One region of the Streptomyces sp. NPDC043996 genome, then DNA from elsewhere that is predicted to be linked to it. Evidence: riboswitches for the same ligand, from Rfam matches in the RefSeq annotation. Region 1 holds a riboswitch; each other region holds the start of a gene.

Region 1 (7,531 bases):
TCCTGTGCGGCCCACCGGTCCTCCGGGCGGGAGCCCACCGGATCCGGGGCACGACTCAGGCCCTGACGTCGGAGATCCCGGCGACGGTCGGCCCCGCGTCGGCAGCGTTGCTCAGCTCGGCCGCACGGCGGGCCGCTGGGCCGCGGCTTCACTTCCAGCCCCACTAGGACACGTAGTGCCACCCTCCCGCCGACATGCGGCGGGCGTCACTCACTTCGCAGCCCCGCAAGGAGACGTGCACCCCATGACACAGAAGCAGACACAGCACCAGACGCAGCCGCAGACAGCCGCCGACCTCGCGCGCCGCTGGGCCACGGACCCCCGCTGGCAGGGCATCGAGCGCACCTACAGCGCCGAGGACGTGCTGCGGCTCTCCGGCAGCGTCCGCGAGGAGCACACCCTGGCCCGCCGCGGCGCGGAGCGCCTGTGGCGGCAGCTGCACGAGAGCGACTACGTGCACGCGCTCGGCGCGCTGACAGGGGGCCAGGCCGTGCAGCAGGTCAAGGCCGGGCTCCAGGCCGTCTACCTGTCCGGCTGGCAGGTCGCCGCCGACGCCAACCTCGCCGGGCACACCTACCCCGACCAGAGCCTGTACCCCGCCAACTCCGTTCCCCAGGTGGTGCGCCGCATCAACAACGCGCTGCTGCGGGCCGACCAGATCGCCACCGCCGAGGGCGCCGACGACACCAGGGACTGGCTGGCGCCGATCGTCGCCGACGCTGAGGCCGGGTTCGGCGGTCCCCTCAACACCTTCGAGCTGACCAAGGCGATGATCGCCGCGGGCGCGGCGGGCATCCACTACGAGGACCAGCTCGCCTCGGAGAAGAAGTGCGGCCACCTCGGCGGCAAGGTCCTCGTGCCGACCTCCCAGCACATCCGCACCCTCAACGCGGCCCGCCTCGCCGCCGACATCGCCGACGTGCCGACCCTCGTCGTGGCCCGCACCGACGCGCTCGCCGCGAACCTGCTCACCAGCGACGTCGACGAGCGCGACGCGGAGTTCGTGACCGGCGAGCGCACCGCGGAGGGCTTCTACCGGGTGCGCCAGGGCATGGCCCCCGCCATCGCCCGCGGCCTCGCCTACGCCCCGTACGCCGACCTGCTCTGGATGGAGACGGGCACGCCGGACCTGGCGCAGGCCCGGGAGTTCGCCGAGGCGATCCACGCCCGCTTCCCCGACCGGATGCTGGCCTACAACTGCTCGCCGTCCTTCAACTGGAAGGCGGCGCTCGACGACGACCAGATCGCCAAGTTCCAGCGGGAGCTCGGCGCGATGGGGTACCGCTTCCAGTTCATCACCCTGGCGGGCTTCCACTCCCTCAACCACGGCATGTTCGACCTGGCCCGCGGCTACGCCGAGCACGGCATGACCGCCTACGTCGACCTCCAGGAGCGGGAGTTCGCCGCGCAGGCCCACGGCTTCACCGCGGTCAGGCACCAGCGCGAGGTCGGCACCGGCTACTTCGACCTGGTCTCCACGGCCGTCAACCCGGCCTCCTCCACCACGGCCCTCGCCGGGTCCACCGAGGAGGAGCAGTTCCACTAGGCCCCCTGGGACCCCTGGGACCCCCTGGACCGCTAGGACCCCTGGGGCCCTAGCCCCGTCGCCCGCCGACCGCCACCCCGCCCGCCCGCCCGCCAGGAGATCCGATGCCGCAGCTCCTCACGCACCGCGTCCGCGTCCTCGCCGCCCCCGGCGACCGCCACGACGAGATCCTCACCCCCGCCGCCCTCGACTTCGTCGGCGCGCTCGCCTCGGCCTTCCGCGAGCGCCGCCGGGACCTGTTCAAGGAGCGCGGCCGCCAGGCGATCCGGCTCGCCGCCGGGTCCCCGCTCGACTTCCCGGCGGTGACGCGCCGGGTGCGCGAGGACCCCCACTGGCGCGTCGCCCCGCCGGGCCCCGGGCTCCTCGACCGGCGGGTGGAGATCGCGGGGCCGCCCGAGCGCCGCGCGGCGGCGGCCGCCCTCGCCTCCGGCGCGCGGGTGTGGGTGGCGGACTTCGAGGACGCCACGGCGCCGACCTGGGCGAACGTGATCGACGGGCAGGTCGTGCTCCTTGACGCCGTCGAGCGGCGCATCGGCCACCCGACTCCCGTGGGCGCGGAGCACAGGCCCCCGGCCACGATCACGGTCCGGCCGCGCGGCTGGCACCTCGACGAGGAGCACCTGGAGTACGAGGGGAGCGCCGTGCCCGCCGCGCTCGTCGACTTCGGCCTGTACTTCTTCCACTGCGCCCAGCGGCAGCTCGACGCCGGGCACGGCCCGTACTTCAGCCTGCCCAAGCTGGAGAACCGCTACGAGGCCCGCCTGTGGAACGACGTGTTCGTCCTGGCGCAGGAGCTCCTCGGCATCCCGCGGGGCACGATCCGGGCGACCGCGCTCATCGAGACGGTCACGGCGGCCTTCGAGATGGAGGAGATCCTCTACGAACTCCGCGAGCACGCCGCCGGGCTGACCGCGGGCCGCTGGGACTACCTCTTCAGCGTCATCAAGACCTTCGGGCACCGCACGGACTTCCTGCTCCCCGACCGCGCCAGGATCACCATGACCGCCCCGTTCCTGCACGCGTACACCGACCTCATGGTCAGCACCTGCCACCGGCGCGGCGCGCACGCCATCGGCGCCATGGCCGCCCAGGTCCCGGACGGGGAGCCGGAAGCCGCCGCGGCCGCGCTCGCCGCGGTGCGCCTGGACAAGGAGCGCGAGGCCGAGGACGGCTTCGACGGCTCCTGGGTCGCCAACGCGGCGCTCGTCCCCGCGTGCCGGGAGGCGTTCGACGGCGTGCTCGGCGACGCGCCGCACCAGCTGGACCGGGCCCGCGGCGACGTGGACGTGACGCCCGCGCGACTCCTGGCCGTGCGGCGCGTCAGCGGGCCGCCGACGCCCGAGGGCGTGCGCGTCAACGTCTTGGTCGCGGTGCGCTACTTCGCCGCCTGGCTGCGCGGACAAGGCACCGTCGTCGTGGACGGGGTGACGCAGGACGCCTCGACCGCCGAGATCGCACGGGTGCAGATCTGGCAGTGGCTGCGCCACGGGGCCGTCGCACGGGAGGAGGTGCTGCGGGTCCTCGACGAGGAACTCGACGCGCTGGTGGCCGCGTTCCCCTTCGCTCCCCTGGCCGAGGTCCGCGGCCTCTTCGAGCGCTGCGCCCTCGCCGCCGAACTCCCCCGGTTCTTCACGCCCGACGCCTACAGCCGCCACCTCGTGCGCACCACGGAGCCCCGGTCATGAGCGCCGCCATCCAGCGCGTCGGAGTCGTCGGCGGCGGCCAGATGGGCGCGGGCATCGCCGAGGTGTGCGCGCGGGCGGGGCTCGACACGCTCGTGTGCGAGGCGGATGCCACCGCCGCGCACGGCGCCCGCGCACGCGTCGCCGCCTCCCTCGACAAGGCCGTACGGCACGGCAAGTCGACGCCCCGCGAGGCCGAGGCCGCCCTGGAGCGGCTCACCTTCACCGGGCAGCTCGACGACCTGGCCGACCGGCAGCTCGTCATCGAGGCCATCGTCGAGAACCCCGACGCCAAGACCGAGGTGTTCGCCGCCCTGGACAAGGTCGTCGAGGACCCCGAGGCGATCCTCGCCACCAACACCTCCTCGATCCCGGTCATGCGGCTCGGCATGGCGACCCAGCGCGCCGACCGCGTGGTGGGCCTGCACTTCTTCAACCCCGTGCCGGTGCTGCCGCTGGTGGAGGTCGTCACCTCGCTGCACACCTCGGCGCGGACCACGGACCGCGTACGGCACTTCGCCACGGCGACGCTCGGCAAGACCGTCGTGCACTCCCGCGACCGGGCCGGGTTCATCGTGAACGCGCTCCTCATCCCGTACCTCCTGGCGGCGATCCGGATGACCGAGTCCGGCTTCGCCACCGCGGCCGACGTGGACCACGGCATGGAGCTCGGCTGCGCCCACCCCATGGGCCCGCTGCGCCTCGCGGACCTGATCGGCCTCGACACCGTCGCGGCCATCGCGAACTCGCTGTACGAGGAGTTCAAGGAACCGCTGTACGCGCCGCCGCCGCTGCTCCAGCGCATGGTCGAGGCGGGCCTCCTTGGCCAGAAGTCCGGGCGCGGCTTCCACGTCTACGACCGGCGCCAGCGGGGCTGAGGCGGCCCAGGGCCCGCGCTGTCCGCATCATGGACAGCGCGTCCCCACGGCGGCGCGTTCCCGCCTAAGCTGACCCACGCAGCTGGTTCGCCCCGTCCGCCAGGCGGGAGCGTCGCAAGAGGGAACCCGGTGGGAATCCGGGACTGCCCCGCAGCGGTGAGCGGGAACGACCGCCGTCACACGCACTGGGCCCGACGAACGGGGCCTGGGAAGCGACGGCCAGTAGGAGTCCTCCGTCAAGGAAGGGCGTGCCCGCGAGTCCGAAGACCTGCCAACTGCCCGTGCGCGGACCCCTTCGCGCGCGGACATCCCGGTGACCTCGAGGGCGGGTCGGCGTACAGAGCGAACGGACGACCGCGCGGATATCGCGCCAGGTCGTATCCCTCCGTCCGCTCCGTCACCCTTCGCGCCCCCGTCCCGTCGCCGGGACCTCAGGGACTCATCTCGCGAAGGAGATCTCCGTGACCAGCAAGCCCGCAGCCGCGGCAGCACGGGCCACCGTGTACGGCTACCCCCGCCAGGGCAAGGACCGGCAGCTGAAGAAGGCCATCGAGGGCTACTGGAAGGGCCGCGGCACCGCCGACGCCCTCCACGCCACCGCCGCCGAACTGCGCAGCACCCACTGGCGCCAGCTCGCGGAGGCGGGCATCCACGAGGTCCCCACCGGCGACTTCTCGTACTACGACCACGTCCTGGACACCACCGTCATGGTCGGCGCCATTCCCGCGCGCCACCGCGACGCCGTCGCCGCCGACGCCCTGGACGGCTACTTCGCCATGGCGCGCGGCACCCAGGACGTCGCCCCGCTGGAGATGACCAAGTGGTTCGACACCAACTACCACTACCTCGTCCCCGAACTGGGCCCCGACACCGTCTTCACCGCGAACTCCGTGAAGCAGGTGGCCGAGCTGAAGGAGGCGCTCGCGCTCGGCCTCGACGCCCGCCCGGTCCTGGTCGGCCCCGTCACGTATCTGCTGCTCGCCAAGCCCGCGCCCGGCGTCGCCGCCGACTTCGAGCCGCTGACGCTCCTGGACCGGCTGCTCCCGGTGTACGCCGAGGTCCTCGCCGACCTGCGCGCGGCGGGCGCCGCGTGGGCGCAGCTCGACGAGCCCGCCCTGGTCCAGGACCGCACCCCGGCCGAACTCAACGCCGCCGCCCGCGCCTACCGCGACCTCGGCGCCCTCACCGACCGGCCGAAGCTGCTCGCCGCCTCCTACTTCGGCCGCCTCGGCGAGGCCCTGCCCGTCCTGGCGAAGGCCCCGGTCGAGGGCCTGGCCCTGGACTTCACCGAGTCCGCCACCGCGAACCTCGACGCGCTCGCCGCCGTCGGCGGGCTGCCCGGCAAGCGCCTGGTCGCCGGGGTCGTCAACGGCCGCAACATCTGGATCAACGACCTGGAGAAGTCCCTGGCGACCCTGGGCACCCTCCTGGGCCTCGCCGAGCGGGTCGACGTGTCGGCCTCCTGCTCGCTCCTGCACGTCCCCCTGGACGCCGCGGCCGAGCGCGACATCGACCCGCAGATCCTGCGCTGGCTGGCCTTCGCCCGGCAGAAGACCACCGAGATCGTCACCCTCGCCAAGGGCCTGTCGCAGGGCACCGGCGCCATCACCGCCGAACTCGCCGCCAACCGCGCCGACCTGGCGTCGCGCGCCGGGTCCGCGCTCACCCACGACCCGGCCGTACGCGCCCGCGCCGCCGCCGTCACCGACGCCGACGGGCGCCGCTCCCAGCCGTACGCCGAGCGGGCCGCGGCCCAGCGCGCCCACCTCGGCCTGCCGCTGCTCCCCACCACCACCATCGGCTCCTTCCCGCAGACGGGCGACCTGCGGGCCGCCCGCGCCGACCTGCGCGCGGGCCGCATCGACACCCTCGGCTACGAGGAGCGCATCAAGGCCGAGATCCAGGAGGTCGTCGCCTTCCAGGAGAAGACCGGCATCGACGTCCTGGTGCACGGCGAGCCCGAACGCAACGACATGGTCCAGTACTTCGCCGAGCAGCTGACGGGGTATCTGGCCACGCAGCACGGCTGGGTCCAGTCGTACGGCACGCGCTATGTGCGCCCGCCGGTCCTCGCGGGCGACATCTCACGCCCCGTGCCGATGACGGTGCGCTGGACCACGTACGCCCAGTCGCTCACGAGCCGCCCGGTCAAGGGCATGCTGACCGGCCCCGTCACCATGCTCGCCTGGTCGTTCGTCCGCGACGACCAGCCGCTCGGCGACACCGCCCGCCAGGTCGCGCTCGCCCTGCGCGACGAGGTCGGCGACCTGGAGGCCGCGGGCACCTCCGTCATCCAGGTCGACGAGCCCGCCCTGCGCGAGACGCTGCCGCTGCGCGCCGCCGACCACGAGGGCTATCTGGCCTGGGCCACGGAGGCGTTCCGGCTCACCACCAGCGGGGTGCGCCCGGACACCCAGATCCACACGCACATGTGCTACGCCGAGTTCGGCGACATCGTGGCCGCCATCGACGACCTCGACGCCGACGTCATCAGCCTGGAGGCGGCCCGCTCCCACATGCAGGTCGCCCGTGAACTCGCCGCCCACGGCTATCCGAGGGAGGCGGGGCCCGGCGTGTACGACATCCACTCCCCCCGCGTCCCCAGCGCCCAGGAGGCGGCGGCGCTCCTGCGCACCGGCCTGGAGGCGATCCCCGCCGAACGCCTGTGGGTCAACCCCGACTGCGGCCTGAAGACCCGCGGCTGGCCGGAGACCCGCACCTCCCTGGAGAACCTGGTCGCCGCCGCCCGTGCGGTGCGCGGGGAGCTGTCGGCCCCCTGACCGCAGGTGGCCGATCGCCCCGTTTCCCGTCTCCGCCCGCCGTGCTACACACGACTCACCCGGCGCGGCCACGAGGTGAGCGCGTGAGGGGGAGCGGGGAGGAGGCGGGGGTCGCGTGCGCGAGGGCCGGAGGCCGAGGGGCCCGCGCGGCAGAGCCGCCGGGGTCTGCCTACTCGTGAGCGCGGGCGCGGTCGTGGCGTCCCTGCTCGCCGTGGACTCCGGGGGCGCCGCCCGCGCGGCCCCGCCGGACGTGCTGCGGGCCGAACGGTCCTTCGCCCGGGCCTGTTTCGCCCGGCCGCTGGCCGCCGGGGCCGCGGGCGCCGACCGGCGCGAGGTGACCGCCACGGCCGACGGCCTCGTGCGGGCGCGGCTGTCCCCCGTGGCCCGGACGTCGCCCGGCGGCGCGCGGGGCGACTGGGACGTGGCCGTGTTCGACCGCGCCACCGGCGATGTCGTCGCCGCCTCGGCGGGCCCCCGGTCCCGGGAGCTCGCCGAGGGGTTCGTCGAGCGCGGGCAGCGGCTCGTGGTGCAGGGGTGCCGCTACGGCGGGCCCGCCGCAGCGGCACGGCTCGGCCTCGACTTCCTGGCGACGCCGCCGAGCGCGACCGGCGCCGCGCGGACGGGCACGCCCCGCGGCGCCCCGTC
Region 2 (7,531 bases), on a different contig from region 1:
GCCACGCCCCCGGGTGCGCGGTGGGGATAACCGGAGGCGCCCCGGAACACCCGCTGTCCGAAAGACGCCTCTCCAGGGGGATGGTGTTCTTCCCTCCAGCCCGGCAAGGATGCACACCTCCCCGGCGCACCACGCCCCACGCCGCGCCGGACGGCACCGTGCACCGACATCACGCCACCGACCACCGCCCCGCACCCCGGCCGCGGGAGGGAGCGCTCCGCCATGGGAACACACGCAGCACAACGACGGCGCAGGCCCACGCTGTTCGCAGCGGTGGGGGCCACGCTGGTCGCCGCCCTGTTCGCGCTGCCGAGCGCGGACGGCGCGCCGCGTTCGGCCGACGCCTGCCGCACCACGGGAGTCGACCTGCCGCGCGGCGACTGCGGGCCGTTCTGGCAGGTCCTCGCCGAGGACTTCAACGGCGACCGGGTCCCCCTCGGCTCGTTCCGCGACTGCGACCACCACGCCGACACCTCCGCCGCGTACTGCGGCGGACTCCGCGGCGACTACCGGGCCAACTGGTGGGCCTACCCCACGGGGTGGCGCGACACGGCCAACGAGCGCGGCCGGGGGCGCGGCGTGGCGGGCGTCTACCACCCGGAGGACACCGTGAGCGTCGGCCCCGCCGCGAACGGCGACGGCCGCATGCGCATCCGCATGTGGCGTCCCGCGCGCGGCGGTCCGGTCCACTCGGCGGCGGTCGTACCCCGCGCCGTCATGCAGATGAAGTACGGCAAGTACAGCGCCCGCATCAAGGTCACCAAACTCGCCCCCGGCTACAAGTCGGCGTGGCTGCACTACGGCGGGGGCTGCGAGATGGACCACCCCGAGGGGGAGTGGACGGGTTCCCTCAGCGCCTTCCACCACCCGTGCGGCGGCGGCAGGCAGGGGTGGTTCCACGGCTCCGACGACTGGACGCGGTGGCACACGGTGTCGACCGAGTGGACCCCCGGGCAGGTGCGCTTCTTCGTCGACGGCCGCCAGGTCGGGCGCGACACCCGCGGGGTGCCGAACCGCCGCCTGTCCTGGGTCATGCAGAACGAGAGTGCCCTGGAGGGACCGAACGCGGCCCCGGGGAGCAGCGCGCAGATCGAGGTCACGTGGGTGGCGGCGTACGCGTACGGCTGGAGGTGACGGTCTCCGCCCGGGGGTCCCGTTCCCGGATGACGGCCGCCGCCCGGCGCAGCTCGGCGAGGACCGTGCGGACGGCGGCGCGCGCGGCGCGTTCGGGGCGGTGCAGGACGTCGACGCGGCGGTGGGCGTGCACGCCGGTGAGCGGCCTGAGGGCCAGGGCCGGGTGGGGACGCGTCGTCCAGCGCGGCATGAGGGCGATGCCGCCCCCGGCGGCCACGGCCTCGGCGACCACGGTGAACTCGTTGACGCGGTGCACGATGTCGAGCCGCCGGTTCGCGGCGGTCGCGATGGCGTCGATCGTCGCGAGCAGCGGGAAGCCGTCGTGAACGGTGATCCAGGGCTGGTCGGCGACGTCGCCGGGCGTCAGCCGGGCCTTGGCGGCCAGCGGGTGGCCGACCGGCACGGCCACGTCCAGCGGCTCGCGCAGCAGCGTGGTGGCGACGACCGAGGACGGCCACGGCGGCGCCGGGTCCATGCGGTGGGCGAGGACGAGGTCGTAGTCCCGGGTGAGCAGCGGGAACCGGTCGCGCGCGACGTCCTCGTCGGCGAGGGCGAGCCGGGGGTGGCCCGGACCCGCGAGGCCGCGGAGCAGCAGCGGGAAGAACGCGGCGCCCGCGCTGTGGAAGGCCGCCACGGACACGGGGCCCTCCGGCTCGTTGAGGAACGCGTCGATGGTGTGCCGGGCGTGGGCCAGGGCGCTCTCCACGCCGACCGCCGCGTCGGCGAGCGCCTGCCCGGCGTCGGTGAGCACGAGCCTGCGCCCGTCGCGCTCGGTGAGCGGCACCGGGATCGACCGCTGGAGCAGGCGCAGTTGCTGGGAGACCGCCGACGGCGTCATCAGCAGGGCCTCGGCGGCCGCCGTGACGCTGCCGAGCTCGCCGAGCTCCCGCAGGATGCGCAGCTGCCGTTCGTTCATCGGCACGGTGTTCCGCGCGGCGGCGTCTCGTGCGTGAGCGCCTCGTGCATCGACGTCTCGTGCATCGACGTCTCGTGTGTCGACGTCTCGTGCGTCGGCGTTCCGCGCGGCGGCGTTCGGGTCATCGGGACAGTGTAGGGACGCTTCACCATCCGTGAAGAAACTCGGTCTTGGCTTCAACATCATCTCGCGGCAGCGTGGGCGGGGTGCTCCCCGTCTCCCTGCTCCACGCCCGCCGCGCCGACGCCGTCCTGCTCCTGGTCGCCCTCGTCTGGGGCTCCAGCTATCTGGCCGCCAAGACGGCCGTCGACGTCCTGCCCGTGCTCGTGGTGCTGTTCGCGCGGTACCTGCTGTCCGCCGCCGTCTGCCTCCCGCTGACGGCCGCCCGCGCCCGCCACCGGCGCTTCACCCGGGACGAGATCCGCGTCGGCGGCGTCCTCGGGCTCACGCAGGCGGCCGTCCTCGTCCTGGAGACGTACGGGGTCGCGCACACCAGCGCCGCCAACGCGGGCCTCATCATCAGCCTCACCATCGTGCTCACCCCGCTCCTGGACCGCGCGTCCGGCGGCGGCCGCCTCCCGGCCCGGTTCTTCGCGGCGACCGGCCTGTGCCTGCTGGCCGTGGGCCTGCTCATGTCCGGCGGCGGCTTCCACGCGCTGCGGGGCGGCGACGCGCTGATGCTGGCGGCCGCGCTGGTGCGCGCCGTCCACGTGGCACTGGTGGGGCGGCTGACGGCGGGCCGCGCGGTGCGGCCCGCGCACCTGACCACCGTGCAGACCGTCGTCGGCACCGCCGTGTTCGCGGTGCCCGCCGCCAGCGGTCTGCCCACGCTGGTGGAGGCCGACGCCGCTGTGTGGGCGCAGCTCGGCTATCTCGCCCTGTTCTGCAGCGTGTTCGCGTTCCTGGCGCAGACGTGGGCGGTGCAGCGCAGCTCCGCGAGCCGCGCCAGCCTGCTGCTCGGCACCGAGCCGGTGTGGGCCGCGGCGGTGGGCGTCGGCCTGGGCGGCGAGCGGTTCACGGTCCTCGCCGGCGTGGGGGCGGCGCTCATGGTCGCGGGCACGTACTGGGCCCAGGCCGTCGAACGCGCCCACCGGGGCGGGGCGCCCGGCGGCGCCAGGAAACGGAACGGCCGGACGGTACCCGTACCGTCCGGCCGTGATCCGAGCCGTGTCACCTAGTCCCGCGGTCCCGGTAGTCCCGCGGTCCCAGGCGCATCCGGCTCCAGACGCTGGTGTCAGTCCCAGGCGTAGCCGTCCCCGAACAGCAGGGTGTGCTCCAGGACGTCCTCCATCGGGTCGTCGATCTGGCCGGTGTTGAGCAGCGCCACCACGGGCGCGTTGTGCGAGTCGCGGTGTGTCTCGTCGGCGTGGGCCGTGCCGGTCGCCAGGGCGACCGGGCCACAGGACAGCGCGGCCACCAGCGCCCAGCGGGACAGATTCCTCACCCAACTGCCGTTCACAGACTGCTCCTTGACGTATCGACTGCTCGTGGAGGCGCTGGACCAGCCGGTCCGGCCCGTTCGCGGTGTCCAACCGCCGAAGCGCTCAGGAGTTACCGACGATCATACGAACGTGTCGTCTGAGCGGTCGTGTGAACCACCGGGCGGCTGTTCCCGGAGCGGGGCGCGACGGCATGTCCGCGCGCCCGCCCGCTCGCGAGTACGCCCTTACTTGTCGGACCGGCCGCCGCGACCATGGGGGCGCGCTGGACCACACCCCCGCCCGGCGAAACCCCCCACGGCAACGACAGAGCAGACACACAGCACCGCTAGGAGAGCGCTCTATGCCGTCCGCACCAGACCCGGCCGGACCGACACCCGTGGCCGCCCGGGCCCTTCCGCTCCTCGGTCACGCCCTGCCCATGTGGCGCGACCCGATCCCGTTCCTGCTGGCGCAGCACTCCGTCGCGCCGCTGGTGCGGCTGCGCCTCGGCCCCAAGTCCGTGTACCTCGTCACGCGCCCGGAGCTCGTCCGCACCGTGCTCGCCAGCGGGCAGCGCAGGTTCGACAAGGGCGGCCCGTTCGTGGACACCGCCCGCACCCTCATCGGAGAGGGGCTCAGCACCTGCTCGGCCCACGAGCACCGCTATCAGCGCCCGTTGATGAACCAGGCGTTCCGCCAGGAGCGCATCACGGGGTACGCCGCCGCCATGGCCGGGTGCGCCGCCGAGGCCGTCGCCGCCTGGCAACCCGGCCAGCACATCGACGTGTGCCGCGAGACGCGCCGCCTGGCCTGCCGCGCGCTGACCCGCACCCTGTTCTCCGACCCGGCCCAGGCCTGGCGCACCGGGCGGATCGAGGAGGCGTACACCGCCCTGATGCCCGGCATGTGGTGGCAGATGGTCGTCCCCTTCCGCCGCGTGCACCGCCTGCCCCTGCCCGTCAACCGGGAGTTCGGGCGGGCCAGGGCCCGGGTGCGCGAGCTGATCGCGGAGATGGTCGCGGCCTACCGGGAGCGCGGAGCCGGTCTCGGCGACGGGCTCTCCGTCATCATGTCGGCGCGCGACGAGAGCGGCCGGGCCTTCACCGACGACGAGGTGTGCGACCAGATCGCGGCCCTCATGAACGGCGGCATCCCCGCCACCGCCGACCTGCTGGCGTGGACGCTCCGCGTCCTCGCGGAGAACGGCGACCTGGAGCGGGAACTGCACCACGAGGTCGACTCCCAGCTGACCGGGCGCCCGCCCGCCTACGACGACATCCCGGGCCTGCCGCTGCTGGCCCGGGTCCTCACGGAGACGCTGCGGCTCTATCCGACGGTGTCGGTCCTCAGCCGCAGGGTCACCGAGGCCGTCACGCTCGGCGGCACCCGCCTTACCCCGGGGGACGAGGTGATGTTCAGCCCGTACTGCCTGCACCGCGACGCCCGCGTGTTCCCCGACCCCGGCCGGTTCGACGCCGATCGCTGGCTGCCCGGCAAGGCGGGCCCGGAGCAGCGCGAGGCGTTCATGCCCTTCGGCGTGGGCGTCCGCCGGTGCATCGGTGAGACGTACGGCATGACCGAGGCGATGCTCGCCGCCGCGGCGGTTCTCTCCCAGGTGTCCCTCGCCCGGATCCCGGACGCCCCCGCCGCGAAGCCGCTGCTGCGCATGACGCTCTCACCCGCCCCCCTGACCCTGAGGGTCGAGCCGCGCCGCCGCGTGGCCGCGCGGCACTGACCCCGGCGGTGCCGCTCGACGGGCCCCGAGCGGCACCGCGCCCCCGAGGCGGTGTCCCTCACGCCGCCGGGGTACGTCCCGGACCGCCCCGTGTCCGCGGACCGCGCTCCGCCCCGGTGAGGGCGCGGACCTGGTGCGCGCGCCGCCGTATCTCGGTGACCAGGGCCAGGCCGGTGGGTGCGGGTCCTGACGCCGGGGGGAGCTCCCGCGACCCCGGCGGGGCGTCGTCGTCGAGCGCCGCGACCAGGGTGTCCAGGAACTCGCTCATGTCGACGAGCGTGTCCCGCAGCATCCGCATCCTCGCGGTCTGGCTGCCGAGTTGTCTGCGCGTGGCGAGCAGACTCTCGAACTCCTGCACGGGCACGGCGACCATGGACGTGCCGTCCACGACGACCCGCCGCGGATTGTTCCGCACCGATGGGCCCACGGAGATCTCCTTCGCGAGATGAGTCCCTGAGGTCCCGGCGACGGGACGGGGGCGCGAAGGGGTGACGGAGCGGACGGCAGTGATACGACCGGGCGCGGCATCCCGCGCGGTCGTCCGTTCGCTCTGTACGCCGACCCGCCCTCGAGGTCACCGGGATGTCCGCGCGCGAAGGGGTCCGCGCGCGGGCAGTTGGCAGGTCTTCGGACTCGCGGGCACGCCCTCCTGACGGAGGACTCCTACTGGCCGTCGCTTCCCAGGCCCCGTTCGTCGGGCCCAGTGCGTGTGACGGCGGTCGTTCCCGCTCACCGCTGCGGGGCAGTCCCGGATTCCCACCGGGTTCCCTCTTGCGACGCTCCCGCCTGGCGGACGGGGCGAACCAGCTGCTCGCAGCAGCCTACGCGGTGTCGCTCGGGAGGGAACAGGACCGCCCGGGGAACAGTGGGTGGGGGTCGATAGGGGGTGACTGGCGCGGGGGCGACTGCTAGACATGTGGGGCCAACACCCGCGGCACGGGGAAGCCGGTGAGAATCCGGCACGGTCCCGCCACTGTGACCGGAGGAGCCCCGGCTCCTTCGGAAGTCAGATCGCCGTCCGCGGGTACCACGACGAAGCCCACGAGGATGGCGCCGACACGTCGCGGGAGTCTCTTGCATGCCTGTCCGCCGCTGCTCCACCCTGAGCGGAACCGGAGCCATTCGCACCGTTCGTTCACGATCCGCGAACGTGGTGGCCCTGCCCTGACGCGCACGGAAAGCACCGATCCGGGCCTCTCGTGCCCCCTGCCAGGGTGCGCCTGACCTTCCCGTCCCGCGTCCGCGCGTAATGACGGACCAGTCAGCGCCGCGGCACCCCGCGTCTCGCCCGGTGACAAGGCACAGCGTCGTGCCGCCACTTGCGCGTGGCCGACTCCGGGGAACCCCGGACCCCGTCGTACCCGAAGACTGACCGAACAGCTCCCTTCGCTGGAGACGTCGCTGCCGCGGCCCACCATGGCCGTGCCCGCGCCGATCCTCCACGGGACCTCGCCCCGCCCGACCGGTGGGGCCGAGCCGGCCCGGATGCGACCTCGGCCGGGTCACGGCCGCCCGACCCGACGTCCCCGAGCGGCTGACCCCTGCCCTCCGGACGTCGCCTCCCGGACCGCCCGAGCCGGTACCGCCCCGCGCCCCGGCGGCCCGACACCGCCCCCTCCGCGCGCGTGACCGGCTCCGCGGCGGACCGCCCCACCAGGACATCCGACCCAGGACGTCCGACAACGACAACCGCTCAGGAAGGACGCCCGGTGGCTCACACGCGCACCGCACCGGCCGGGACCCCGCTCGGCGACAGCTTCCACCTCTACGACACCACCCTGCGCGACGGCGCGCAGCGCGAGGGGATCTCCTACTCCGTCACCGACAAACTCGCCTCGGCCCGCCTCCTCGACTCCCTCGGAGTCGGATTCATCGAGGGCGGCTGGCCCGGGGCCCTGCCCAAGGACACCGCCTTCTTCCAGCGCGCGGCCTCCGAACTCGACCTGAGACACGCGGCCCTGGTCGCCTTCGGCAGCACCCGCAAGCCGGGACGGCGGGCGGAACGGGATCCGCAGGTGCGCGCCCTGCTGGAGTCCGGCGCCCCCGTGATCACCCTGGTCGCCAAGACCGACCGGCGGCACATCGAGCGCGCGCTGCGCACGGACGTCGCGGAGAACCGCGCCATGGTCGCGGACACGGTCCGCTTCCTGGTCGCCGAGGGGCGCCGGGTGTTCCTCGACGGCGAGCACTTCTTCGACGGGTACGCCGACGACCCCGACACCGCGCTGCGGGTCCTGGACGCGGCCATGGAAGCGGGCGCCGACGTCGCCGTGCTCTGCGACACCAACGGCGGCCGACTGCCCGGCCGCCTCGCCGACGTCGTCG
Region 3 (7,531 bases), on a different contig from region 1:
GGCCGAGCCTGCCGAGCACGTCACGGATCTCGTCGGCGCTCGGCACGTCCTCCAGATAGCGGCGCACCGTGTAGTCGGCGCCCTCCGCGTCGAGCAGCGCCAGGGCGCCGCGGCACTTCGAACAGGCGGGATTGATCCAGATCTCCATGCCGCAACGCTACCCGTGAACCATCCGTCCCGTGCCCCTCAAACCCCCTCTGGCCAGCGGAGATTGCCGCTCGCTCCCGATGCTGTTGTCAGTGCCGCCCCGTAGAATGGAAGCAATGTTCGACGGAGCCCGCGAGGGTTTCCGCACCGCGACAGGAGGATGTCTGTGCCCGCTGCCGCCACCCGTTCCAGGAAGTCCACCACACCCCGCGCCGCCCGCACCCAGTGCCCGAACCAGCTGCCGTACGCGCCGCTGGAGAAGCACCCCCTGCCCCCCGGCCGCCCGCGTGAGTGGTACGTCTCGCACAACCGCCGCCTCAAGGCCATGCGCCTGGCCATCGCCCTCCTCGACGCGGGCGTGTTCGTGCCGAACCAGGCCAACAACGTCCGGATACGGACCATGGCCGAGACGGTCGGCATCCACCCGCCGTCCGACACCACGTGCCACATGGTGCGGGCCCTGATGCGCTACTCCCGCTGACGGTCCTCAAACGCCGGACGGGCTTTTTTCTCCCACCCGCCCGCCCTTACACCTGCGGCCGCTCCCGCACTCCCCGACCTAGCGGCTCGCGGCTGGGTGGGCACTTCAAGCCTGTCCGGCGCCTGCGGACAATCGCGTGAGCGCGGGGATTCAGCCCGCCCGGCGTTCGAGGGCGGGGCGCGGAGCGCCGATGCTGTTGAGTTGAGCGGGGGCCGGGGGCGGCAACCCCCGGCTCACCCGTTCGGCGTACTACACATGCGCGCCCGCGCGCACCCGCATTGGCTGCTCCTGAGGCCAGGCCGAGACCCGAGAGGGGAGTGACCGCCCATGACCACGCCGGCCGAGCGTGCGGAGCGCGGCAAGGCGGCCCGCAAGCGGGCCTCCCGGTCCTCGCACGGGGCCTGGATACCCGCGGCCGACCGGCCCGACCCGGTGGCCGTCCTGGAGCGGCAGGCGGCCGACCGCGTACAGGACCTGCTGCCGATCCGCTACGGCAGGATGGCCGCGTCCCCGTTCGCTTTCCTGCGCGGCGCGGCCGCCGTCATGGCGGGCGACCTCGCCGCCCAGTGGCACACCGGCCTGACCGTGCAGCTCTGCGGCGACGCCCACCTGCTGAACTTCGGCGTGTTCGCCTCGCCCGAGCGCCGCCTGCTTTTCGACCTCAACGACTTCGACGAGACCTACCCCGGCCCCTTCGAGTGGGACGTCAAACGGCTCGCCGCCAGCGTCGCCGTCGCCGCCCACGAGAACGGCCACGGCGAGGACCGGGCCCACGCGGCGGCCCAGGCGGCCGCCGCCGCGTACCGCACGGCCATCCGCCGCCTCGCCCGCAGGGGCGAGCTCGACGTCTGGTACGAGCGCGTCGACACCGGCGACCTGCTGCCCCTCATCAAGTCCGCGCGCCACCGCCGCCGCGCCGAGGCCCGCCTCGACCACGCCCGCCGCCGCACCAGCCTCCAGGCCCTCGCCAAGCTCACCGAACTCGCCGACGGGCGGCGCCGCATCATCCAGGACCCGCCCCTCCTTGAGCCGACCGGCGCCCCGGACATGGCGGCCCTGCGCAAGATCTTCGGCGACTACCGCTCGACGCTCACCGAGGAGCGCCGCCTGCTGCTCGACCGCTACCGCTTCGTCGACGCGGCCCGCAAGGTCGTCGGTGTGGGCAGCGTCGGCACCCGCTGCTTCATCGTGCTCCTCACCGGCCGCGACGCCGGGGACCCGCTCTTCCTCCAGATCAAGGAGGCGGTGCGCTCGGTCCTGGAGGAGCACCTGCCCACCGGGCCCTATCTGCACCCCGGCCACCGCGTCGTCGCGGGCCAGCGCCTCCTCCAGGCCGCGAGCGACATCTTCCTCGGCTGGATGACGGGGCCGCAGGGGCGCGCGTACTACTGGCGCCAACTGCGGGACATGAAGGGCTCCATGGACATCACGGACATGGACTCCGCCGAACTCCTCGCCTACGCCCGCCTCTGCGGCACCGCCCTCGCCCGCGCCCACGCCCGCTCCGGCGACCGCGTGGCCATCGCCGCCTACCTGGGCTCGGCCGACACCTTCGACCGGGCCGTGGCCACCTTCGCGCTGCGCTACGCCGCCCAGAACGAGGCGGACCACAAGGCGCTGACGCACGCGATCTCGGCGGGAGTCCTCGCGGCGGCGGAATAGGACCGGGAAGGGGGGCGCAAGCCCCGGGTTTCGGGAAGGGGCGGGCGTGGGGAGCCTCCGGCAGGACCCCACCCGCACCCAGGTTCACACCCGCACCCGCCCCCACACCCGCCCCCGCACCCGAATCGAGCCCCCATGCCCCAAGGCACGGTCAGCGTCTTCACCCTCGGCGGCACCATCTCCGCCCAGGCGGGCGGCGGCCCCACCCGCCTCACCGGAGCCCAGACCTTCGCCGACACCCCCGTACCGGACGGCGTCAAGGTGGAACTCCACGACGTCCGCCGGCTCCCGGGCTCCTCCCTGACCCTGGCCGACCTGGCAGAGCTCGCCGCGCGCGTGGACGAGGCCACGGCGGCGGGCCACGGCGTCGTGGTCGTCCAGGGCACCGACACCCTGGAGGAGACGGCGTTCCTGCTCGACGTGGCGTGCGCGCGCCGTACCCCCGTCGTCGTCACGGGCGCGATGCGCCGCCCCGACCTGCCGGGCGCCGACGGCCCCGCGAACCTCGCCGCGGCCCTCGCGGTCGCCGCCGACCCCCGCTGCCAGGGCCTCGGCGTCCTCGTGGTCCTCGCCGACGAGATCCACGCCGCCCGCCACGCCCGCAAGGCACACACCACCTCCCTCACGACGTTCGCCTCGCCGGGCGCGGGCCCCCTCGGCCGGGTCGTGGAGGGCGTCCCGCGCGTCCTGCTCCGGCCCCAGGAACCCACCGTGGAGCGCCCGTTGCGGCTGCGCGCGCCCGCCCGCGTCGCCCTGGTCACCCTCAGCATCGGGGACGGCGGGGAACTCCTCGACGCGGTGGACGACCGCTTCGACGGCCTGGTCGTGGCCGCCTTCGGCGCGGGGCACGTGCCGACGTGGCTCGTCGAACCGCTCGCCGGGCTCGCCGGGCGCATGCCCGTCGTCCTGGCGTCCCGCACCGGCGCGGGCCCGCTGCTCAGCGAGACCTACCGCGGCCCCGGCTCCGAGGCCGACCTGCTGTCCCGCGGCCTGATCCCCGCGGGGGAACTCGACGCGCCCAAGGCCCGCCTCCTGCTGTACGCGCTGCTCGCCGACGGCGCGGACCAGGCGGCCACGCGAGCGGCCTTCCACCGCCTGCGCGGCGGCGCCTGACCGGTCAGGCGAGCTGGTCCGGCGTCACCGTCAGCCGCCGCTTGGCCGCGATGGCCTCGCCGAGCTTCGCCGCGCCCCGGGGCGGGCCGCCCGGCCACAATGGGCTCATGGACGCCGACACCGCGGCCCGCGAGTTCGTCCGGGCCGCGCCCCCGCCGGAGCAGCGCGGCCTGGTCGTGTCCGCCGTGGGCTACCGCAGCCGCGGCCAGCGCCCCGCCCTGCACCGCGGCCTGCCGTCGCCGTACCTGACGCTGATCTTCTCCCTGGACGGACCGGTCGTCACCGGCGCCACCCCCGGCCAGGCCAGGGGCCCGGACGCCGTCCGCACCGACATCGTCGTCGGCGGCCTGCACCAGAGCCCGGCGTACGTGGTCCAGCCCGAGCACGAGGCGGGCATCCAGCTCGCCGTGCACCCGCTCGCGGCCCGCGCGCTCCTCGGCCTGCCCGCGGCCGAGCTCGCCGGGCAGCTCGTCACCGACGGCACGGACGTCCTCGGGCGGGTCGCCGCCGACGTACGGGAGCGGCTGTGCGAGGCGGAAGGGTGGGACGAGCGGTTCGCCCGCCTGAACGCCTACCTGGCGCGCCGCACGGCCGACGCCGGGCGCGTGGGCGCGGTCCGGCCGGAGATCGCCGAGGCCTGGGCGTGGCTGGCCCGCCACCGGGGCGCGGGCACGCTGCGGGGCCTGGCCGCGCACGTGTCCCTCAGCGAGCGGCGCCTCTCCGCCCTGTTCCGCGCTGAAACCGGCGTCACGCCCAAGCAGGCCGCCCGCCTGATGCGCTTCCAGCACGCGAAGGCGCGGGTCGTGCGCGCGGTCGTCGCGGGCGCGCCCCTGGACCTCGCCCGGGTCGCCGCCGACTGCGGCTACTACGACCACTCCCACCTGGTGCGCGACTTCCACCAGTACACGGGCGCGAGCCCGAGCGCCTGGCTGGCCGAGGAGTGCCGGAATATCCAAGCCGGGGGGCACCTCAACGGCGCAGACTGAGAGTCATGAACAGCAACGAAAGCACCCATAACGGAACGAGCGACCAGCCGCTGCGCGCCCCCGACGTCTGGCCCACCTTCCAGGCCGACGACGCCCCCGCCCTGATCGACTTCCTCGTCGGCACGGTCGGGTTCCTGCGCACCGCCGTCTACGAGGACGGCGGCCGCGTCGCCCACGCCCAGCTCGACTGGCCCGAGGGCGGCGGCGTCATGCTCGGCTCCTACGACCCCGAGGCCGCCGAGTGGTGCCTGCGGCCGGGCACGTTCGGCGCGTACGTCGTCACGGACCGCGTCGACGACCTCTACCGGCGCCTGAAGGACGCGGGCGTGAAGGTGATCCGCGAGATCGAGGACCAGCCTTACGGCAGCCGGGAGTTCGCTGTCGCCGACCCCGAGGGCAATAAGTGGTCCTTCGGCACCTACCGCGGCGAACCCCGCCCCGACCAGGGGTGACGTCCGCCCCGTCCGGGGCGGGGTGATAGCTTGCGGACGCCAGTCACGCCCGCACCCGGGCCAGGGAATCCGGTGGGAATCCGGAACTGACGCGCAGCGGTGAGGGGGACGGGCGGGGCCAGCGGCCACTGGGCGTTCCTGCGCCCGGGAAGGCGGCCCCGTCCGGACGATCCCGAGTCCGAAGACCTGCTGGCGCCGCCGTCCGCGCCCCGGGCGGCGGGGTTCGCAGACCAGGCTCCGCGCATGAGCCCTGAATCCGGGAAGACGTGTGCCCTCACCCACCGCTCGCCGCCGTACCGTCCCGCCGCGCGTACGCCGCGCCGCCCTGCTCGCCGCGACCCTCGCCCTCGTCACCGCCTGCGGCGGCCCGGCCGGGGACCGGGACGAGGGGGCCAAGGCCGACGGCTACCCCGTGACGCTCACCGCCTGCGGCGAGAAGGTCACCGTCAAGGCCCCGCCCCGGCGGGCCGTCTCCCTGGACCAGGGCTCCTCCGAGATCCTCCTCTCCCTCGGCCTCGCCGACCGCATGGCGGGCACCGGCACCTGGACCGACCCCGTCCGCCCCGACCTGAGGAAGGCGAACGCGAAGGTCGAGCGCCTCGCCGACCGCTACCCGTCCCTGGAGAAGGTCCTCTCCAAGGAACCGGACTTCGTCAGCGCCTCGTTCCTGTACACCGTCGGCAAGGGCGGCGTCGCCGACCGCGCCAAGTTCACCGGACTCGGCGTCCCCGTCTACGTCTCGCCCACCGACTGCGCGGGCAAGGACAACTCCGGCGGCGGCGACGGCAAGCGCGTCAAGACCCTCACCATGGACACCGTCTACGGCGAGATCCGCGACCTGGCCCGGATCTTCGACGTCGAGAAGCGCGGCGAGCGCCTCGTCGCGGACCTCAAGGCCCGCACCGCGAAGGCCTCCCGCACGGTCACCTCCTCCAAGGCGTCCGTCGCCTACTGGTTCTCCGACTCCAAGGCCCCCTACATCGCGGGCTGCTGCGGCGCGCCCGGCGTCATCACACGCGCCCTCGGCGTCACCAACGCCTTCGCCGACACCCGCGCCGAATGGCCCCAGATCAACTGGGAGACCGTCGCCGACCGCGACCCCGACGTCCTCGTCATCGGCGACCTCACGCGCAAGGCGCAGTCCGCCGAGAGCGCCCGCGAGAAGATCAAGTTCCTGGAGTCCCACCCGGTCACCAAGAACCTCACCGCCGTGAAGAAGAAGCGGTACGTCCTGCTCAGCGGCCAGGCCCTGAACCCGACGATCCGCACCGTCGACGGCGTCGAGCAAGTCGCTGCGGGCTTGCGGAAGTTCGGCCTGGCGCGGTGAGCACCGCCGTGCGCGCGGGCGCGCGGGGAGCGTGGCGCGCGGGCCTGCTGTGGACGGCCGGACTCGCGGCGCTGCTCCTGTCCGTGGCCGTCGCCGTCACCATCGGCCCGGCCGACATCTCCGTCCCCGACGTGTGGTCGGCGGTGGCCGCGCACCTCGGCTGGGGCGAGCCACGGCTCACCCCGCTGCGCGACGGCATCGTCTGGAACCTGCGCATGCCGCGCACGCTCCTCGCGGGCGTGTGCGGCGCGGGCCTCGCCGTGTGCGGGGCGGTCCTCCAGTCGCTCCTGCGCAACCCTCTCGCCGACCCCTTCGTCCTCGGGGTGTCGTCCGGGGCGTCCACGGGCGCCGTCGCGGTGGCCGTCCTCGGCGTCGGCGGGGGCGTCCTGACGCTGTCCACCGGCGCGTTCGTCGGCGCCCTCGGCGCCTTCGCGTTCGTCCTGCTGCTCAGCGGGGCCCTCGGCGCCACGACGGACCGCGTGGTCCTGTGCGGCGTCGCGGCGATGCAGCTCTTCTCCGCCGTCACCTCCTTCATCGTCCTGACCTCGGCCGACGCCGAGACCATGCGCGGCATCCTGTTCTGGCTGCTCGGCTCGCTCAGCGGGGCGGGCTGGACGGACGTGACGGTGTGCGCCGCCATCCTGGCCGCGGTGCTCGCGATCTGCCTCGCCCACGCCCGTACGCTCGACGCGTTCGCCTTCGGCGAGGACGCGGCGGCCTCCCTCGGCGTCCAGGTGACCCGGGTCCGCCTCGTCCTGCTGTCCGCGACGGCCCTCCTTACGGCGGCCCTGGTCAGCGCCGCCGGAGCGATCGGCTTCGTCGGCCTGACCCTGCCGCACGCGGCCCGCGCCCTCGTCGGCGCGGCCCACGCCCGCCTCCTTCCGGTGACGGCGCTGACCGGCGCGGTCTTCCTGATCTGGGTGGACACCCTGGCCCGCACCCTGCTCGACCCGCAGGAGGTACCGGTGGGCGTGGTCACCTCGCTGATCGGGGTCCCGGCGTTCGTGGCGGTGCTGTTCCGGACGAGCCGGACGAGGAGGACGACGTGAGCGCGGGGCGGGGCGGGGGCGCCGGTCTGCGCGCCGAGAGGGTCAGCCGGGCCGCCGGGGGCCGTCTGATCGTGGACGGCGTCACCCTCGCCCCGCGCCCGGGCACCGTCGTCGGCCTCCTCGGCCCCAACGGCTCCGGCAAGTCCACCCTGCTGCGCCTGCTCGCGGGCGTCCTCGCCCCCACCTCCGGCGTCGTCACCCTCGACGACACGGCGCTGCGCGACCTCGGCCGCCGCGAGGTGGCCCGCCGCCTCGCCGTGGTGGAGCAACAGGCCGACACCCAGGCCGACCTGACGGTACGGGACGTCGTGCGC
Region 4 (7,531 bases), on a different contig from region 1:
TGGCGCCGGGACTCGTCCACTTCCACGGACGTCCAGTGGTCCCACTCCGCGCGGGCCGTGACGTAACGGGCGTTGGGGAAGGTGGGCACCCAACTCCCGCCCTCCATGCGGGTGTTCCAGCCGACGTGGTCGGCGTGCAGATGGGTGAGGAGCACGAGGTCGACCGACTCGGGCGGGAGGCCCGCGGCCGCGAGGCGGTCGAGGTAGTCGGTGTCCAGGCCGTCCCAGGCGGGGTTCGCGCGCCGCTTGCCGTTGCCGATGCCCGTGTCGACGAGCACGCGCAGGCCGTCCAGGGTGAACGCGAAGGACTGGACCGAGGCGCGCAGGACCCCGTCGGCGTCGGCGAAGTCCGGGGCGAGCCAGGGGCTTTGGCCGACCAGGCCGGGCGTGGCGTCGGGCAGGAGCCAGGCGCCGGTCTCCGGCGGCAGGGTGAGCTCGTCGACGCGGTGGACGGTGAGGTCGCCGAGGGTCCAGGTGGGGGTTTCGGGGGTGTCGGGGGGCGCGGGCGTCCCGGGGGTCTCGGCGGGCGCGGTGTGGGCGGGCGCGGTGGGGTGCTGCATAGGTCGCTCCAGGCGTCGGCGGGCGCCGCGGCTTTAAAAGCTACGACTTTGCGTTAGTGGACATTAGCCCCTAGGCTCACCTAACGCAAACACTTAGCTTTTGCCGTGTGCCCCGGAAGGACGCCCCATGCCCCCTGCCGAACTCGAACTCGACCCCCGCGAAGCGGCCCGTCAGGCCCTGCGTGCCGGGCTCCCGCTCGCCGACGATCGCCTCGACGCCGTGACGGCCACCGCCCGCCACATCCAGTCCGTGGTCGCCGTGCTGCGCGAGCTCGACCTGACCGGCGTGGCGCCCGCGACCGCGGGGGCGGAGGTGCGCGATGCGGCCCTTTGAGCTGACCCTCGCCGACGCGGCCGCCGCGATCGCGGCCCGCGAACTGTCCCCGGTGGAGCTCACCGACTCCGTCCTCGCGCGGATCGACCGGGTCGAGCCCGCCCTGAACGCGTACGCCGCCCTGCGCCCCGAGGCCGCCCGCGCCGCCGCCGCGCACGCGGAGCGCGAGCTCGCGGCCGGGCGCCGCCGCGGGCCGCTGCACGGCGTCCCGCTCGCCCTGAAGGACCTCGTCGACGTCAAGGGCTGGCCCACCGGCGCCGGTTCACGCGTCCGGGACGGCCACAGGGCGACGCGGGACAGCGCCGTGGCCGCCCGGCTCGCGCGGGCCGGGGCGGTCCTGCTCGGCAAGGCCCACACCCACGAGTTCGCCTACGGCCTGACGACCCCGCAGACCCGCAACGCCTGGGACGCGGGCCGGGTCGCGGGCGGCTCCAGCGGCGGCTCGGCCGTCGCCGTCGCGGCCGGGGCGGCCACGTTCTCGATCGGCACCGACACCGGCGGCTCCATCCGGGTCCCGGCCGCGCTCAACGGCGTCGTGGGCCTGAAGCCCACCTACGGCCTCGTCCCCACGGACGGGGTGACCTCCCTGTCCTGGTCCCTGGACCACGTCGGCCCGCTCACGCGCACGGCCGATGACGCCGCCCTCGTCCTCTCCGCCCTCACCGGAGGCAGCCCCGAACGCCCCCTGCCCGAGGGCGATCTGGGCGATCTGACGGGCCTTCGGGTCGGCGTCCCGGTGAACTACTACTTCGACCAGGTCGCCGACGACGTCGCGGCCGCCGTGCGCGCCGCCATAGACCGACTCCGCGACCTCGGGGCCCGGCTCGTCGACGTCCGCATCCCCATGACGCGCTACGTCCAGGCGGTCCAGTGGGGCCTGATGGTCCCCGAGGCCACCGCCAACCACGAGCGGACCCTGCGCGCGACGCCCGAACTGTACGGGGACGACGTGCGCGTCCTGCTGGAGGCCGGGGAGCTGATGGGCGCGGGCGACCACCTGCGGGCCCAGCGCGCCCGGACCCTGATGCGCCGCGAGTGGGCACGGCTCCTGACGGACACCGCCGTCGACGTCGTCGCCGCGCCCGCCGTGCCCGTGACCGCCGCTCCCCGGGACCAGGCGGCGGTGACCTGGCCCGACGGCACGGTCGAGACCGTCCCCGACGCGTACGTACGGCTGTCCGCCCCCGCCAACATCACCGGCCTACCGTCCCTGACCGTCCCGGTGGGGCGCGACGGCGCGGGCCTGCCCATCGGCATGCAGCTCATCGGGCGCCCCCTGGGGGAGTGGACGGTGCTGCGGGCCGGTCGGGCGTACGAGCGGACCCGGCCGGACGCGGGTGCGCTCGCCCCGGACCCGGACCCGGACCCGGCCGCCGCCGGTGCCACCCTTCCACGGGCCGCCCCGACCCCGTAGAAGCTAGGAATTTGCGTTAAGGTGTCCGGTATGAGTCCCAGGCCCATGGCCCGACCCGGCGGGCGCAGCGCCCGGGTGCAGGCGTCCGTGCACACGGCGGTGCGCGAACTGGAGGCGGAGCAGGGCCGCGCGGCCCTGACCGTGCCGCTGGTCGCGGCCAGGGCCGGGGTCACGCCGTCGACGATCTACCGCCGCTGGGGCGACCTCCAGGAGCTCCTGTCGGACGTGGCGGTCGAGCGGCTGCGGCCCGAGGCGCCGCCGCCGGACCACGGCGGCCTGCGCGCCGACCTCACCGCGTGGTCCGAGCACTTCCTGGAGGAGATGTCGTCCGCGCCGGGCCGGGCCTTCCTGCGCGACGCCCTCCTCGGCGACCCGGACGGCGGCAACGCGGGCCGCTGCTCCGACTACTCCGCCGAGCAGATCGACCTCGTCCTGGCCCGTGCCGCCGAGCGCGGCGAGGGCCCGCTGCCGGACCGCGAGGCCGTCATGGACCACGTCGTCGCCCCGCTCCTGTTCCGCGTCCTGTTCCGGCCCGAAGGGCTGACCCCGGCCTACGCGCGCGAACTCGCCGAGGCCGTCCTGGCCGGGCACGGGCGCTGACGCCCCCCGGGCCGGGCGCCCACCGCGCACCCGGCTGGACCCGCACCCGGCCGAACCCGCACCTCAGGCACCCGGCCGCCCGCCGCTTCCACGACCACGTACCCCTCGCGCGGGCGGACCTTCCCACCCTCTTATTGCACAAGGTTTGCAACTACACTGACCCAGCAATAAGGCGTCGGCGGGAGTGGGGTGGGCAGTGATGAGCACAGTCAGGGGCGGCGCAGGCGTGCCGCGTCCGGCCGGGACCGGCGCGAGGGCCGCCTGATGGCCGCCCCCGTCGTGCGCCGACTGCCCGGCCCCGCGCTGCTCGCCCACCGCGACGGCGTCCGCGCGGTCTACGCCGCCGCGTTCGCCGAGCCGCCCTGGAACGAGGACCCCGCCGAGGCCGACGTCTACGTGGAGCGTCTCGTCCACGACGTGGACCGGCCCGGATTCACGGGCGCGGTGGCGCTCGACGGCGAGCGGGTACTCGGCTTCGCCACCGCCTGGACCTCCGCGACGCCCCTGCCCGGCACCCGTTCCTACCCGCACGTCACCGCAGCGCTCGGCGCCGAGCGCACCGCCGCGTGGCTGTGCGGCGGCCTGGAGGTCGACGAACTCGCCGTCGCTCCCGACGCGCACGGGCGGGGCCTTGGCCGGGCGCTCCTCGACGCGGTCACCCGCGACGCCCCCGACGGCCGCAGCTGGCTGCTCACCTCCACGAAGGCCGAGGCCACCGTCCGCTTCTACGAGCGACTGGGCTGGCGGCAGGCCACCCACCCCGCGCCGAACGGCTTCGCCACCGCCGTCTTCCTCGGCCCGCACCACCCCGGGCGCACTGCCACCGTCACGCCCCTATAGCCATCCGGCCTCATCTGCCCCCGTCCCGGGTGCCGGACAGGGGTGGCGCAGGGGTTGGCCGCTGTGGACTTACTAGGACGTCCAAGTATATCTTCGTGTCGAAGGCCCGCGGTGCAGGGAAGCCGGTGTGAATCCGGCGCGGTCCCGCCACTGTGACCGGGGAGTGCGTTCCCACAAAGGCTCGAACGCCACTGACGGAGAAGTCCGTTGGGAAGGCGAGGGGACGCGCGCTGATCCGGGAGTCAGGATACCGGCCGCGGGATGTTTTCCGTGTTGTCCACGAGGATGGAGCAGACACGCATGGCCCCGGTGCGCACCCGCGACCCTGGAGAACCGGTCCTGCGAGCGGTGACCCCCGCTGCCTGAAAGCTGTTCGGCGTGCCCCGACGCGGCACGCGGCCCAGCCCTGCCATCCCCGGACCCCACCTGACGAAAGAAGCAGGCTCCCCATGGTCCGTGAACTGACCCATCTCATCGGCGGCGAGCACACCCCGGGAACCTCGGGAACGCACGCCGACGTGTACGACCCCAACACCGGTGACGTGCAGGCGCGCGTACCGCTCGCCAGCCGCGCGGACACCGAGGCGGCGATCGCCGACGCCGTCGAGGCGCAGCACGCGTGGGGCGAGTGGAACCCGCAGCGCCGCGCCCGCGTGCTGCTGCGGTTCCTCCAGCTCGTGGAGGGCGAACGCGACGCCCTCGCCCGGCTGTTGTCGTCCGAGCACGGCAAGACCGTCGCCGACGCACACGGCGACCTCCAGCGCGGCCTGGAGGTCGTGGAGTTCGCCGCGGGCATCCCGCACCTCCTCAAGGGCGAGTTCACCGACAACGCCGGCACCGGCATCGACGTGCACTCCCTGCGCCGCCCCCTCGGCGTCGTCGCCGGGATCACGCCCTTCAACTTCCCCGCGATGATCCCCCTGTGGAAGGCCGCACCCGCCCTCGCCTGCGGCAACGCCTTCATCCTCAAGCCCTCGGAGCGCGCCCCCTCCGTCCCGCTGCGCCTCGCCGAGCTGTTCCTCGAAGCGGGCCTGCCGCCCGGCGTCCTGAACGTCGTCAACGGCGGCAAGGAGTCCGTCGACACGCTCCTGGAGGACCCGCGCGTCAAGGCGCTCGGCTTCGTCGGCTCCACCCCCATCGCCGCGCACGTCTACGCCACCGCCGCCGCCCACGGCAAGCGCGCCCAGTGCTTCGGCGGCGCCAAGAACCACATGATCGTGATGCCGGACGCCGACCTCGACCAGGCCGTGGACGCGCTGATCGGCGCGGGCTACGGCTCCGCGGGCGAGCGCTGCATGGCCATCTCCGTGGCCGTCCCGGTCGGCGAGGCCACCGCCGACGCCCTCGTCGCCCGCCTCAAGGAGCGCGTCGGCGCCCTGCGGATCGGCCGCTCGGACGACCCCGAGGCCGACTTCGGGCCGCTCGTCGGCCCCGACGCCGTCGACCGCGTCCGCTCCTACGTCGACCTCGGCGTGAAGGAGGGCGCCGAACTCGTCGTCGACGGCCGCGGCTTCACCCTGCCCGGCCACGAGGGCGGCTTCTTCGCGGGCGCCTCGCTCTTCGACCGCGTCACCCCGGACATGCGGATCTACCAGGAGGAGATCTTCGGCCCGGTCCTGTCCGTGGTCCGCGCCGCCGACTACGAAGAGGCGCTGCGGCTGCCCACCGAGCACCCCTACGGCAACGGCGTCGCCCTGTTCACCCGCGACGGCGACACGGCCCGCGACTTCACCCGCCGCGTCGACACCGGCATGGTCGGCGTCAACGTCCCCATCCCGGTCCCCGTCGCGTACCACACCTTCGGCGGCTGGAAGCGCTCCGGATTCGGCGACCTGAACCAGCACGGCCCCGACGCCATCCGCTTCTACACCCGCACCAAGACCGTCACCTCGCGCTGGCCCTCCGGGACCAAGGAAGGCGCCAGCTTCACGATCCCGACGATGGGATGAGCGGACCCATGACGACCACCACCCTGCTCACCGAGGACCAGCTCGCGCTCGTCGAGACCACCCTCGACTTCGCCGAGGAACACCTCGCCCCCCACGCCCTCGCCTGGGACCAGGACAAGCACTTCCCCGTCGACGTGCTGCGCAAGGCGGCCGGGCTCGGCCTCGGCGGCGTCTACGTCCGCGAGGACGCGGGCGGCTCAGGCCTGACCCGCGCCGACGGCGTCCTTGTCTTCGAGGCGCTCGCCTCCGGCTGCCCGTCCGTCGCGGGCTACCTGTCCATCCACAACATGGTCGCCTGGATGATCGACCACTACGGCGACGAGGCCCAGCGCGCCCGCTGGCTCACCTCGCTCACCACCATGGACCTGCTCGCCAGCTACTGCCTCACCGAACCGGGGGCGGGCTCGGACGCCGCCGCGCTGAGCACCCGCGCCGAGCGCGACGGCGACGGCTACGTCCTCACCGGCGTCAAGCAGTTCATCTCCGGCGCGGGCGCCTCCCACCTGTACGTGGTGATGGCCCGCACCGGCGGCGAAGGCCCCGACGGGGTGTCCGCGTTCGTCGTCGAACGCGACGACCCCGGCCTGTCCTTCGGCGCCAACGAGAAGAAGATGGGCTGGAACGCCCAGCCGACCCGCCAGGTCATCCTCGACGGCGTGCGCGTGTCCGCCGACCGGCTGCTCGGCGGCGAGGGCAACGGCTTCCGCATCGCCATGAACGCCCTGAACGGCGGCCGCCTCGGCATCGCCGCCTGCTCCCTCGGCGGCGCCCGCAGCGCCCTCGACCGCAGCCTGACCCACCTCGCGGACCGGGAGGCCTTCGGGGCGCCGCTGCTCGAAGCCCAGGCGCTCCGGTTCGAGCTCGCCGACATGGCGACCGAACTCGCCGCCGCCCGCGCCCTGGTCCGCCAGGCCGCCGACGCCCTCGACCAGGGCGACAAGCAGGCGCCCCAGCTGTGCGCCATGGCCAAGCGGTTCGCCACCGACACCGGCCACTCCGTCGCCGACCGCGCCCTGCAACTCCACGGCGGCTACGGCTACCTGACCGAGTACGGCATCGAGAAGCTGGTCCGCGACCTGCGGGTCCACCGCATCCTGGAAGGAACGAACGAGATCATGCGCCTCATCGTGGCCCGCGGCCTGACGGGAGCCGTGCGATGACCGCCGCCCGACAGGGCGCCGCCCCGCCGCCCGCCGCCGACGAGGTGCTCACCCGCACCGAGGGCCGCGCCGCGTACGTCGTCCTGAACCGGCCGCGCGCCCTGAACGCCCTGACCCACGCGATGGTGCGCGACGTCGACGCGGCCCTGACCGCCTGGGAGAACGACCCGGCCGTCCAGGTGGTCGTGGTCACCGGCGCGGGGGAGCGCGGCCTGTGCGCGGGCGGCGACATCCGCGCGATCCACGAGGACGCCCGCACCGGAGGGAGCGCGTCCGCCGCGTTCTGGCGCGACGAGTACCGGCTCAACGCCCGCATCGCGCGCTACCCCAAGCCGTACGTGGCCGTGATGGACGGCATCGTCATGGGCGGCGGCGTCGGGATCTCGGCCCACGGCGGCGTCCGCGTCGTCACCGAGCGGTCCCGGATCGCCATGCCGGAGACGGGCATCGGCTTCGCCCCGGACGTGGGCGGCACCTATCTCCTCGCCCTCGCGCCCGGCGAACTCGGCACCCATCTGGCCCTCACGGGCGAGCCGGTGGGCGCCCGCGACGCGCTCCTGTGCGGCCTGGCCGACCACTTCGTGCCGTCGCACCTGCTGCCCCGCCTCGTCGCGGACCTCGCCGCCGACCCCGTGCACGACGTCCTCGCCCGGCACGTCGCCGAACCGCCGCCC

What was found. A riboswitch is a leader RNA that binds a small molecule or an ion and turns the genes downstream of it on or off. The one in region 1 is predicted to bind cobalamin.
Region 2: another riboswitch for cobalamin. It lies ahead of AC07A4_RS06220 (hypothetical protein); the one in region 1 lies ahead of metE (5-methyltetrahydropteroyltriglutamate--homocysteine S-methyltransferase).
Region 3: another riboswitch for cobalamin. It lies ahead of AC07A4_RS29830 (ABC transporter substrate-binding protein); the one in region 1 lies ahead of metE (5-methyltetrahydropteroyltriglutamate--homocysteine S-methyltransferase).
Region 4: another riboswitch for cobalamin. It lies ahead of AC07A4_RS32975 (CoA-acylating methylmalonate-semialdehyde dehydrogenase); the one in region 1 lies ahead of metE (5-methyltetrahydropteroyltriglutamate--homocysteine S-methyltransferase).

Annotation. Positions count from the first base shown of each region.
Region 1 covers NZ_JBWKEY010000005.1:414,716-422,246, reverse strand. The annotation lists gene aceA (isocitrate lyase) at 245-1,546, shown strand; gene aceB (malate synthase A) at 1,651-3,231, shown strand; gene AC07A4_RS15875 (3-hydroxybutyryl-CoA dehydrogenase) at 3,228-4,106, shown strand; cobalamin riboswitch at 4,173-4,396, shown strand; gene metE (5-methyltetrahydropteroyltriglutamate--homocysteine S-methyltransferase) at 4,568-6,886, shown strand; gene AC07A4_RS15865 (M14 family zinc carboxypeptidase) at 7,062-7,531, shown strand, end outside.
Region 2 covers NZ_JBWKEY010000002.1:487,684-495,214, reverse strand. The annotation lists gene AC07A4_RS06250 (glycoside hydrolase family 16 protein) at 223-1,134, shown strand; gene AC07A4_RS06245 (LysR family transcriptional regulator) at 1,097-2,050, opposite strand; gene AC07A4_RS06240 (hypothetical protein) at 2,047-2,175, opposite strand; gene AC07A4_RS06235 (DMT family transporter) at 2,272-3,228, shown strand; gene AC07A4_RS06230 (hypothetical protein) at 3,285-3,485, opposite strand; gene AC07A4_RS06225 (cytochrome P450) at 3,833-5,206, shown strand; gene AC07A4_RS06220 (hypothetical protein) at 5,265-5,633, opposite strand; cobalamin riboswitch at 5,808-6,029, opposite strand; adenosylcobalamin (AdoCbl) riboswitch at 6,134-6,232, shown strand; gene AC07A4_RS06215 (homocitrate synthase/isopropylmalate synthase family protein) at 6,916-7,531, shown strand, end outside.
Region 3 covers NZ_JBWKEY010000013.1:22,792-30,322, reverse strand. The annotation lists gene AC07A4_RS29860 (arsenate reductase family protein) at 1-148, opposite strand, end outside; gene AC07A4_RS29855 (hypothetical protein) at 314-628, shown strand; gene AC07A4_RS29850 (DUF2252 domain-containing protein) at 956-2,290, shown strand; gene AC07A4_RS29845 (asparaginase) at 2,426-3,403, shown strand; gene AC07A4_RS29840 (AraC family transcriptional regulator) at 3,511-4,389, shown strand; gene AC07A4_RS29835 (VOC family protein) at 4,395-4,841, shown strand; cobalamin riboswitch at 4,865-5,049, shown strand; gene AC07A4_RS29830 (ABC transporter substrate-binding protein) at 5,110-6,168, shown strand; gene AC07A4_RS29825 (FecCD family ABC transporter permease) at 6,165-7,217, shown strand; gene AC07A4_RS29820 (ABC transporter ATP-binding protein) at 7,214-7,531, shown strand, end outside.
Region 4 covers NZ_JBWKEY010000015.1:74,603-82,133, forward strand. The annotation lists gene AC07A4_RS32950 (MBL fold metallo-hydrolase) at 1-560, opposite strand, end outside; gene AC07A4_RS32955 (hypothetical protein) at 688-894, shown strand; gene AC07A4_RS32960 (amidase) at 881-2,308, shown strand; gene AC07A4_RS32965 (TetR/AcrR family transcriptional regulator) at 2,339-2,908, shown strand; gene AC07A4_RS32970 (N-acetyltransferase family protein) at 3,173-3,748, shown strand; cobalamin riboswitch at 3,841-4,021, shown strand; gene AC07A4_RS32975 (CoA-acylating methylmalonate-semialdehyde dehydrogenase) at 4,198-5,697, shown strand; gene AC07A4_RS32980 (acyl-CoA dehydrogenase family protein) at 5,706-6,857, shown strand; gene AC07A4_RS32985 (enoyl-CoA hydratase/isomerase family protein) at 6,854-7,531, shown strand, end outside.